DNA from 4 places in the Mesorhizobium sp. B2-1-3 genome. Region 1 is predicted to be linked to each of the others. Evidence: predicted binding sites of a transcription regulator. Region 1 holds the regulator's gene; each other region holds the start of a gene.
What was found. Region 1 encodes PhoB, which activates phosphate uptake and scavenging genes when phosphate is short. Its sites were predicted from a motif close to TGTCATNNANCTGTCAT; they were not measured.
Positions count from the first base shown of each region.

Region 1 (2,199 bases):
GCCTGCCTCGGCGCTCGATCCGCTGTCGACCGCCAAGATCGAGGAGCTGATCGACGAGTTGCAGGCCGATTATACGATCGTCATCGTCACCCACAACATGCAGCAGGCGGCGCGCGTGTCGAAGCAGACCGCCTTCATGTATCTGGGCGAGCTGGTCGAGTTCGACCGCACCGAGAAGATCTTCACGTCGCCCCGCGAGAAGCGCACGCAGGACTATATCACCGGCCGCTTCGGCTGATCCCAGGCATACGAGGACCAAGATCATGGCCGAACACACAGTCGCAGCCTTTGACGAAGATCTCGGACAGATCAGCAGGCTGATCCGCGACATGGGCGATCTCGCCTCATCGATGGTCGGCGGCGCGACCAAGGCGCTCCTGAATTCCGACAACGCGCTCGCCCAGCGCGTCGTCTCCGACGACGCGATCATGGATGCGCGCCAGCGCGAACTCGACGACCGCGCCATCACCCTGATCGCCAAGCGGCAGCCCATGGCGGACGATCTGCGCCATGTCGTCGGCTCGATCCGCATGGCGGGCGATCTCGAACGCATCGGCGATCTCGCCAAGAACATCGCCAAGCGCGTCGGCACCGTCGGCCTTGCCGCCACGCCGCGCGACCTGTCGCACTCCATCGACGCCATGGCGCAGCTTGTGCTGATCCAGGTCCAAGGCGTGATCGAGGAGTATGCGGCGCGCGATGCCGCGGCACTTGCCAAGCTGCGCGCCGACGATGAACGCATCGACGTCAAATACACGTCGGTCTTCCGCGAGCTGCTGACCTACATGATGGAGGATCCGCGCAACATCACCGCCTGCACGCATCTTTTGTTCTGCGCCAAGAATCTCGAGCGCATCGGCGATCACGTGACCAACATTGCCGAAAATGCCTATTATGTGCTGACCGGCACGCAATTGCCCGCCAATCGCCCAAAGCAGGACGAGACGGCGATGTCGGCGCCAGCGGCTTGACGGCAGGGGTGACCAGTCGATGATCGCGCCACGCATCATGGTGGTGGAGGACGAGGAGCCGCTGGGTGTGCTGCTCCGTTACAATCTGGAATCGGAGGGTTATCAGGTAGAGGTGGTGACGCGCGGCGACGAAGCCGAGATCCGCTTGCAGGAGAATGTCCCTGACCTTCTTGTGCTCGACTGGATGGTGCCGGCGGTGTCCGGCATCGAGCTCTGCCGCCGTCTCCGCATGCGGCCCGAGACCGAGCGGCTGCCGATCATCATGCTGACGGCGCGCGGCGAGGAAAGCGACCGGGTGCGCGGTCTCTCCACCGGCGCCGACGACTATCTGGTCAAGCCGTTCTCAACGCCGGAATTCATGGCACGCGTCAAGGCGCTGCTGCGCCGCGCCAAGCCCGAAGTTCTGTCCAGCGTGCTCAAGGTCGGCGACATCGTGCTCGACCGTGAATCGCACCGGGTCTACCGCAAGAAAAGCGAGATCCGGCTCGGGCCGACCGAGTTCCGCCTGCTCGAATTCATGATGCGACATCCCGGCCGCGTGTTCTCGCGCAGCCAACTGCTCGACAATGTCTGGGGCGAAACGATCTATATCGACGAGCGCACCGTGGACGTGCATGTCGGCCGGCTGCGCAAGGCGGTCAACAATGGCCGCATGCCTGACGTGATCCGCACCATTCGGGGCGCGGGGTATGCGATTCGCGAAGACTAGGGATATGTCACGCAACGTTCTCGCCCACGCCTGATTTCGCCTGTGCCCCCGGCGCGAAAATCTCCTGGTCGACGAAGGTCAGCGCGCGCATGGCGCAGCCCTCGCGGATCAGTGGCAGTTCGTTCGGCTCGGTGTCGAAGGAAATCGATTTCGAGTGCTGGCCGCCGGCGGTCTGGGCAATGGCCTCGCGCAGAGCCGGCTCGATCAGGTCGAAGGCGGCGGCGCTGACGCCGACCATGGCGACCGGCGCCGGATCGATCAGCGCGAACAGGCTGCCAAGGCCGTAACCCAGCGCCTCGCCGGCCTTGCGGTAGGCTTCGCGCTCCGGCCCGTCCTTTTCGCGCGCCGAGGCCGCCAGGGTGCGCATGTCGGCGTCGCTGACGTCGACGGGCTCGGTGTCCTCGCCAAGCTGCCTCGCGTTGCGCCAGATGGCATAGTTGCCGGCATAGGCCTCGACGCAGCCGCGCCGCCCGCAGCGGCAGAGCGCCCCGCCGGGGCGATGGATCATGTGGCCGAACT
Region 1 covers NZ_VFWL01000021.1:30,247-32,445, forward strand. The annotation lists gene pstB (phosphate ABC transporter ATP-binding protein PstB) at 1-238, shown strand, start outside; gene phoU (phosphate signaling complex protein PhoU) at 264-971, shown strand; gene phoB (phosphate regulon transcriptional regulator PhoB) at 991-1,680, shown strand; gene FJ973_RS26645 (ROK family protein) at 1,688-2,199, opposite strand, start outside.

Region 2 (2,199 bases), on a different contig from region 1:
TGCACGCCGCTGACCTTGGCCGAGAGGATGATCTTGTCGCGGCCAAGGCCGATCTCCTCGGCCATCTCGGCCGAGAGGATCGCCGACTGCACGATCGCCTCGCGCGTCACTTGCTGTGCGGTCAACGGAAAGCCGCGGGCCTGGTTGTCGTCCATCAGCCGGGTCAGGAGTTCCTGGTCGAGCGAGCCCCAGTTGACGCCGATGCGCACCGGCTTGTCATGTTTGATCGCCATCTCGACGATTGCCGCGAACTGCCGGTCCTTCTTGTCCTTGAAGCCGACATTGCCGGGATTGATGCGGTATTTGGCCAGCGCCTCGGCGCAGGCCGGATGATCGGCCAGGAGCTTGTGACCAATATAGTGGAAGTCGCCGACGATGGGCACGTTGATACCGAGCCGCGCCAGCCGCTCCCGGATGCGCGGCACGGCGGCGGCGCTTTCATCGCGGTCTACGGTGATGCGCACGATCTCGGAGCCGGCGCGATGCAGCGCCGCGACCTGGGCGACCGTCTGGCCGACATCGGCGGTATCCGTATTGGTCATCGACTGCACGACGACGGGAGCACCGCCGCCAACCACCACGCCGCCCACATCGACGCCAACCGAGGTGCGGCGCGGGAAGGGAAAGGAATAATATCCGGTCATGCCGGCAGCCTTTAATCTCTGGAGCGCCGCGCGTCCACTTGGACGCACAAAAGCGCGCTCCGGGCCGATGCGCTGAAGTCCGGGCATGAGGTGGAGGAGCAAAGATGGCTTGTCAATGGCGACAGGTCGCCACTGGCCGCAATCGATGCCGCCGCCGGTTGCTCGGCGCCCGACTTTTATCGCTCGCTTGCGTCGGCCAATCGGCTACCTGGCGATTGGCAGGCCCCATCGCTTTGTCTTTCCCGGAACGAGTCCGTCATTTCGGGGAGGAGCAAGGAGAAGAGCGACGCAGCGCAGTCCCAGAATCCAAGCCCTGACCTCAGAGCGCCGCGGCAAGGCGGAATTCTGCTCCGCTGCACTCTTCGGTCAGTTATGGTAAAGGGGAGCCGCGACGAGCTTCGCCCCTACTCGTCCTGGGACTAGGAAGTCGGAAGGCCTCTGCCTGGTACGAATATCTGTGATGGTCGACCTGAAATCGAAGATCAAAACCACCAGTCCGGCGGCAATTGCCGCCGGCAGGAAAGACCCGAATGGTGAGCGGTTATGTCAGTGGGGCATCAATGCGTCGTGGGTTTGGCCCTCAGTTTTTCAATCTCGTCCTTGATTGCCAGCTTGCGTCGCTTGAGATTCACGATTTCCAGGTCGTCCACCGACGGGTGATTCATCGCGTCATCGAGCTCGCGTTCGATGTCGCCGTGTTTCCGCTGCAACTCATCAAGATGGGATGCAAGAGACATGATTGGTTCTCCCTTTCATGATTTCCTCGATTGCAGCCGCCAAAGGCGCGTCCACCGCAGGCTCGCTCTGTGACGGCACAATGACAGTGTGCCACCTTCGCGCAGCGATGTCGAATGATCCGTGGTAGCATTCCACGACAACGTGAAATGTGATATGGGCTGCGCGCCGGTGGCAGAGAGTGCCACCCCCCGCCCAATCAGGCCCAGCTTTGGGCGCCGCAGACGTGCAGACGGTAGAGAATGTCCGATCAGGAACAGGCCGATATTCGCCTCGAATTTTCCCGGCTGAAGCAGGAACACGCCGATTTCGACGCCGCGATCAATGCGATGATCGCCATGAACTGCGACCCGCTGCAGATCCAGCGCATGAAGAAGAAGAAGCTTGCGCTGAAGGATCGGCTGATGAAGCTGGAAGACAGGATCATCCCGGACATCATCGCCTGACTTCAGGTCCAGGCCGCGATCGAAAGCCGCGCCGCGCGTTCGCGCAACAGGGCCAGGAGTTCGCCTGTCTTCTCCTGCGATGTGTCGATGGGCACCACTAGGCACATCGTCGCCTCGACGGTGCCGGGTGCTGAAAACACCGGCGCGGCGAGGCATTTCGTATAGGCGTCGACGAGCCCCGAAGTGATGCAATAGCCGGTGGCTCGCGCCGTCGCTATGTCGGCGATGAAATCGTCCAGCCGCAATCTGCGGCCATCGGGCAGCATAAGGTCGTCTTCCGATATCATGGCTTCGATCCGGGCCTGTTCGAGGCCGGCGAGCAGCAGCCTGCCTGACGCGGTCCAGGGCAGCGGAATCTGCAATCCGGTGGCGGA
Region 2 covers NZ_VFWL01000030.1:10,112-12,310, reverse strand. The annotation lists gene ispG (flavodoxin-dependent (E)-4-hydroxy-3-methylbut-2-enyl-diphosphate synthase) at 1-644, opposite strand, end outside; gene FJ973_RS29940 (YdcH family protein) at 1,202-1,381, opposite strand; gene FJ973_RS29935 (YdcH family protein) at 1,622-1,825, shown strand; gene FJ973_RS29930 (IclR family transcriptional regulator) at 1,828-2,199, opposite strand, start outside.
Region 2: FJ973_RS29940 (YdcH family protein) is a predicted target of PhoB. The motif match lies at 1,451-1,467, and genes of this name have one in related genera.

Region 3 (2,199 bases), on a different contig from region 1:
AATAATGGTGCTCCATCGGCGTCACCGGCAGTTCAACCCCGGCCATGCGGCCGAGTTGCTTGGCCCACAACCCGCCGGCATTCACGACATGCTCGGCGGTGATGGTGCGTTGCTCTGTGACGACATCCCAATGGCCGTCGGCGCGCGCCTTCAGCTCGACCACGCGGTTGCGCAGGATCACGTCGGCGCCGCGCTTCTTGGCGGCACCGACATACGCATGCGTCGTGCCGTAAGGGTCGAGATGGCCCTCGTTGGAATCGTATAGGCCGCCAAGCACGCCGGTGACGTCGACGATCGGGCAGATCGCCATGATCTCGTCAGGCGTCACCAGCCGGGCGGTCTCGATGCCGACCGACTGGAATACCGCCCAGGCCGATTTCAGCCACTCCCAGCGCGCCGGATCGCTGGCGATGTTGACGCCGCCAGTCATGTGCAGCCCGACGTCCTGGCCGGATTCGGCCTCGATCTCGCGGTAAAGGTTGATGGTGTAATCCTGCAGCGCGGCGACATTGGGGTCGGCATTGAGCGCGTGGAACCCCGCCGCCGCATGCCAAGTCGACCCCGCCGTCAGTTCGGCGCGCTCGATCAGCGCCACATCCGACCAGCCGAACCGCGCCAGGTGATAGAGCACCGAAGCGCCCACCACTCCTCCCCCGATGACGACTGCGCGGTAGTGAGACTTCAAGGCTTCCCTCCTCCACGGACTGTTCGAAACCGGAACCATATACGTACTGTACATGAGTGTCTAGTACTACGAACAGCTCCTGGACGCTGTCGAACCTGTGTCGGAACGATCGATTTTTTGGCGCGGCCGCACTTCCCCAGCAGCGTCGCGGCGGGCCGACGCGAATGCGTCACCAACTGTCATGCAAGCATCATGTTCGCGCCTTAGACCGCTTGCCGAGGGCACAAGCGGCCCTCCAGGGCGGCAGCCTCGCCGCCGCCAGGCAACCTCAGAATTCCGCCGTCCCGGCGCTTTGTCATCAAGGGGATTCCATGACGCATCTACGCTCATTCTCGTTGCGGCTGCTGGTCGCCGCGCTGGCGGCCTCGGCCGTTTCGCTGCCCGCCTTCGCCGACAGCTCGGCCAGCGTCGGCGGCGCCAGTTTCGTCAACAAGGGGCTGGTGGGGGTTGGCCGCATCCCGGCCGGCCAGCGCGACAGGTTCGGCGAGACCTTCGGCTCCGGCTCCGGCATGTCGATCGACACCGCGGGCTGGACGCATGATGCCGGCACCTACAGAGGCTCGCTGTGGCTGCTGCCCGACCGCGGTTATAACGTCGTCGGTACCACCGACTACCGGCCGCGCCTCAACACGATCAACATCGAGTTCGCCCCGGTGGCGCCAGGTGCCGCGCCCGCGGCCGGCCAGGAGCAGACCGGCGTCAAGGCGACGCTCGCCGACACCATGCTCCTGACCGACGACAAGGGCGCCGACGCCAGCGGTCTCGACCCGCTGAACGGCGTGCGTCCCGCCGCCGGCGACATGCCTGTCCTGCCGCAGGCCGACAATGGCAAGCTCGCGCTCGACAACGAGGCGATCGTGCGGCTGCCCGACGGCACCATGCTCGTCTCCGACGAATACGGTCCCGACATCTACCGCTTCTCCGCCGACGGCCGTCTGATGTCGGCGACCCAGCCTCCGGCCGCGCTCGTGCCGATGCGCCACGGCACGGCCAATTTTGCTTCCGACAATCCGGGCCCAGGTGCTGCCGAACCCGACCCAAAGGATCCCGAAACCGGCCGCCAGAACAATCAGGGCCTCGAAGGCATGGCAATGACGCCGGACGGCAAGTTCGTAATCGCGGTCTTGCAGTCGGCGACCCGGCAGGACGGCGGCGATTCGGCCTCGACGCGCCAGAACACCAGGGCGCTGATCTATGACGCCTCCGATCTTGCCCATCTCAAGCTGGCACATGAATATGTCGTGCCGCTGCCGGTGTTCAAGGACGCCAAGGGCAAGACCAAGGTGGCTGCGCAAAGCGAGATCGTGGCGCTGTCGGATACCGCTTTCCTGATGCTGGCGCGCGACAGCGGCAACGGCCAGGGCCTGAAGGGCGAGGAGTCGCTGTATCGCAAGATCGACATTGTCGACCTTTCCGGCGCGACCGACATCGCCGGCGGTGCCTTCGATGCCGCCGACAAGCCGGTGGCGCCCAAGGGCGTGCTCGATCCGTCGGTGACGCCGGCAAGGCTGACG
Region 3 covers NZ_VFWL01000013.1:121,055-123,253, reverse strand. The annotation lists gene FJ973_RS21115 (FAD-dependent oxidoreductase) at 1-685, opposite strand, end outside; gene FJ973_RS21110 (esterase-like activity of phytase family protein) at 997-2,199, shown strand, end outside.
Region 3: FJ973_RS21110 (esterase-like activity of phytase family protein) is a predicted target of PhoB. The motif match lies at 863-879, and genes of this name have one in related genera.

Region 4 (2,199 bases), on a different contig from region 1:
TCTGGGCATTGCCGCCGGCGACCTTCTCCGGCGGCGAGCAGCAGCGCGTCAACATCGCGCGTGGCTTCATCACCGGGCACCCGATCCTGCTGCTCGACGAGCCGACCGCTTCGCTCGACGCAAGGAACCGCGATGTGGTGATCGAACTCATCGCCGCCAAGAAGGCGGCAGGCGTCGCCCTGCTCGGCATCTTCCACGACCATGATGTGCGCGAAGCGGTGGCCGACCGCATCATCGACGTCACCGCCTTCGCCCCGGGAAAGCTCGCCGCATGAGCAGGAAATTGTCGGAGACGCCGCTGGTCCACCCGACGGCGGACGTGGAGAATTCGACGCTTGGCCGGTGGACCGAAATCGCCGACCGCTGTCGGGTTTCGGAAAGCGAACTCGGCGACTATTCCTACATGATGCAGGACTGCGCCGTCTGGTGTGCGACGATCGGCAAATTCTCCAACATCGCGGCAAGCGTGCGCATCAACGCCACCAACCACCCGACCTGGCGGCCGACGCTGCACCATTTCACCTACCGCGCATCGGACTATTGGGACGATGCCGAACACGAGAGCGAATTTTTCGCTGAGCGCCGCGCCAGGCGCGTCACAATCGGCCACGACACATGGCTTGGCCATGGCTCGACAGTCCTGCCCGGCATCACCGTCGGCGATGGCGCCGCCGTCGGCGCCGGAGCGGTGGTATCGAAGGATGTCGCTCCCTACACCATCGTCGCCGGCGTGCCGGCAAAGCCGATCCGCGAGCGCTTCGACCGCCGCACCGCCGAGCGCTACCAGGCGCTTGCCTGGTGGGATTGGGACCATGCGAGGCTGCGCGCCGCACTCGACGATTTCCGTCAGCTCGAGGCCGAAGCTTTCCTGGAAAAATACGGTGGATGACGGTGGTGAATGGAATAGGGCTGCTCACTATTCGCATCCCTTACATAGAGTTCGGGCAGGGGGCTGTCTTCTCAAGCCGCCTGCCTTCCGCAGTTTCAGGGACGTGGAGCATTTCGAGGAACTGATGGTCCTGGCCTGATCGCGCGCGACGCGGCTGTGGGTGGTAACAAAACTGACATCAATCCGACACCGCAGGTTCATGGCGCTGCGCTAGCGAGGGTCAACAGGACCTTCAACCGCGACTGGACGGGAACGCACCATGTCAGCCACGCTCGAAATCCGCGGCGTCACCCGACGATTTGGCAAGAACACCGCCGTCAACGATGTCAGCATCTCGATCCCGCAGGGTCAGATGGTCGGCGTCATCGGCCGTTCCGGCGCCGGCAAGTCGACCCTTCTGCGTATGATCAACCGCCTCATCGATCCCAGCCATGGATCGATTTTCTTCGACGGCGCCGAGGTCTCGCAATTGCGCGGTTCGCCGCTCAGGCGCTGGCAGCGCGACTGCGCCATGATCTTCCAGCAATTCAACCTTGTTCCGCGCCTCGACGTGCTGACCAATGTGCTGCTCGGCCGGCTGAACCATCGTCCGACCCTGTCGAACCTTTTCGGCATGTTCTCGCGAACCGAATGTGCGCAGGCGGTCGCCGCCCTCGAGCGGCTCGATATCGCCCGTACCGCGCTGCAGCCCGCAGGCACCTTGTCGGGCGGCCAGCAGCAGCGTGTCGCCATTGCCCGCGCCATGATGCAGCAGCCCCGGGTGATCCTGGCCGACGAACCGATCGCTTCGCTCGACCCGCTCAACGCCAAGGTGGTGATGGATTCGCTGCAGGACATCAATTTGCGCGAAGGCATCACCGTGGTCACCAACCTGCACACGCTGGACACCGCCCGTACCTATTGCAACCGTATCATCGGCATGGCCGCGGGCAAGGTCGTGTTCGACGGGCCGCCGGAGGAGCTTAACCGCGAGGCCGTCCGTCTCGTCTATGGCGCCGACAGCAATGGCGGCGAAATCTCCGAGGCCATCACCTCCACCAGCGTTGCCTTCAAGCAAAAGACCGCCGCATCCGCCGGACCGCTCGAACCCGCATTCCCTGGTTACTGAGAGCGACCTGGATCGCCAGCCCGCGTCAGGGCACCCGTCAAAATCACCAACGCCGCCGGCGCGGGGCCGGAACCCACAGGAGAAAAATCAGATGTTCAGGAAGATGGTTTTCAGCGCCGTTTCGGTGCTCGCAATGGCCACCGGCGCGGCGCATGCCGCCGATATGAAGGAATTCCGCGTCGGCATCCTCGGCGGCGAGAAC
Region 4 covers NZ_VFWL01000020.1:50,311-52,509, reverse strand. The annotation lists gene phnL (phosphonate C-P lyase system protein PhnL) at 1-275, shown strand, start outside; gene FJ973_RS26070 (DapH/DapD/GlmU-related protein) at 272-889, shown strand; gene phnC (phosphonate ABC transporter ATP-binding protein) at 1,149-1,997, shown strand; gene phnD (phosphonate ABC transporter substrate-binding protein) at 2,089-2,199, shown strand, end outside.
Region 4: phnC (phosphonate ABC transporter ATP-binding protein) is a predicted target of PhoB. The motif match lies at 1,063-1,079, and genes of this name have one in related genera.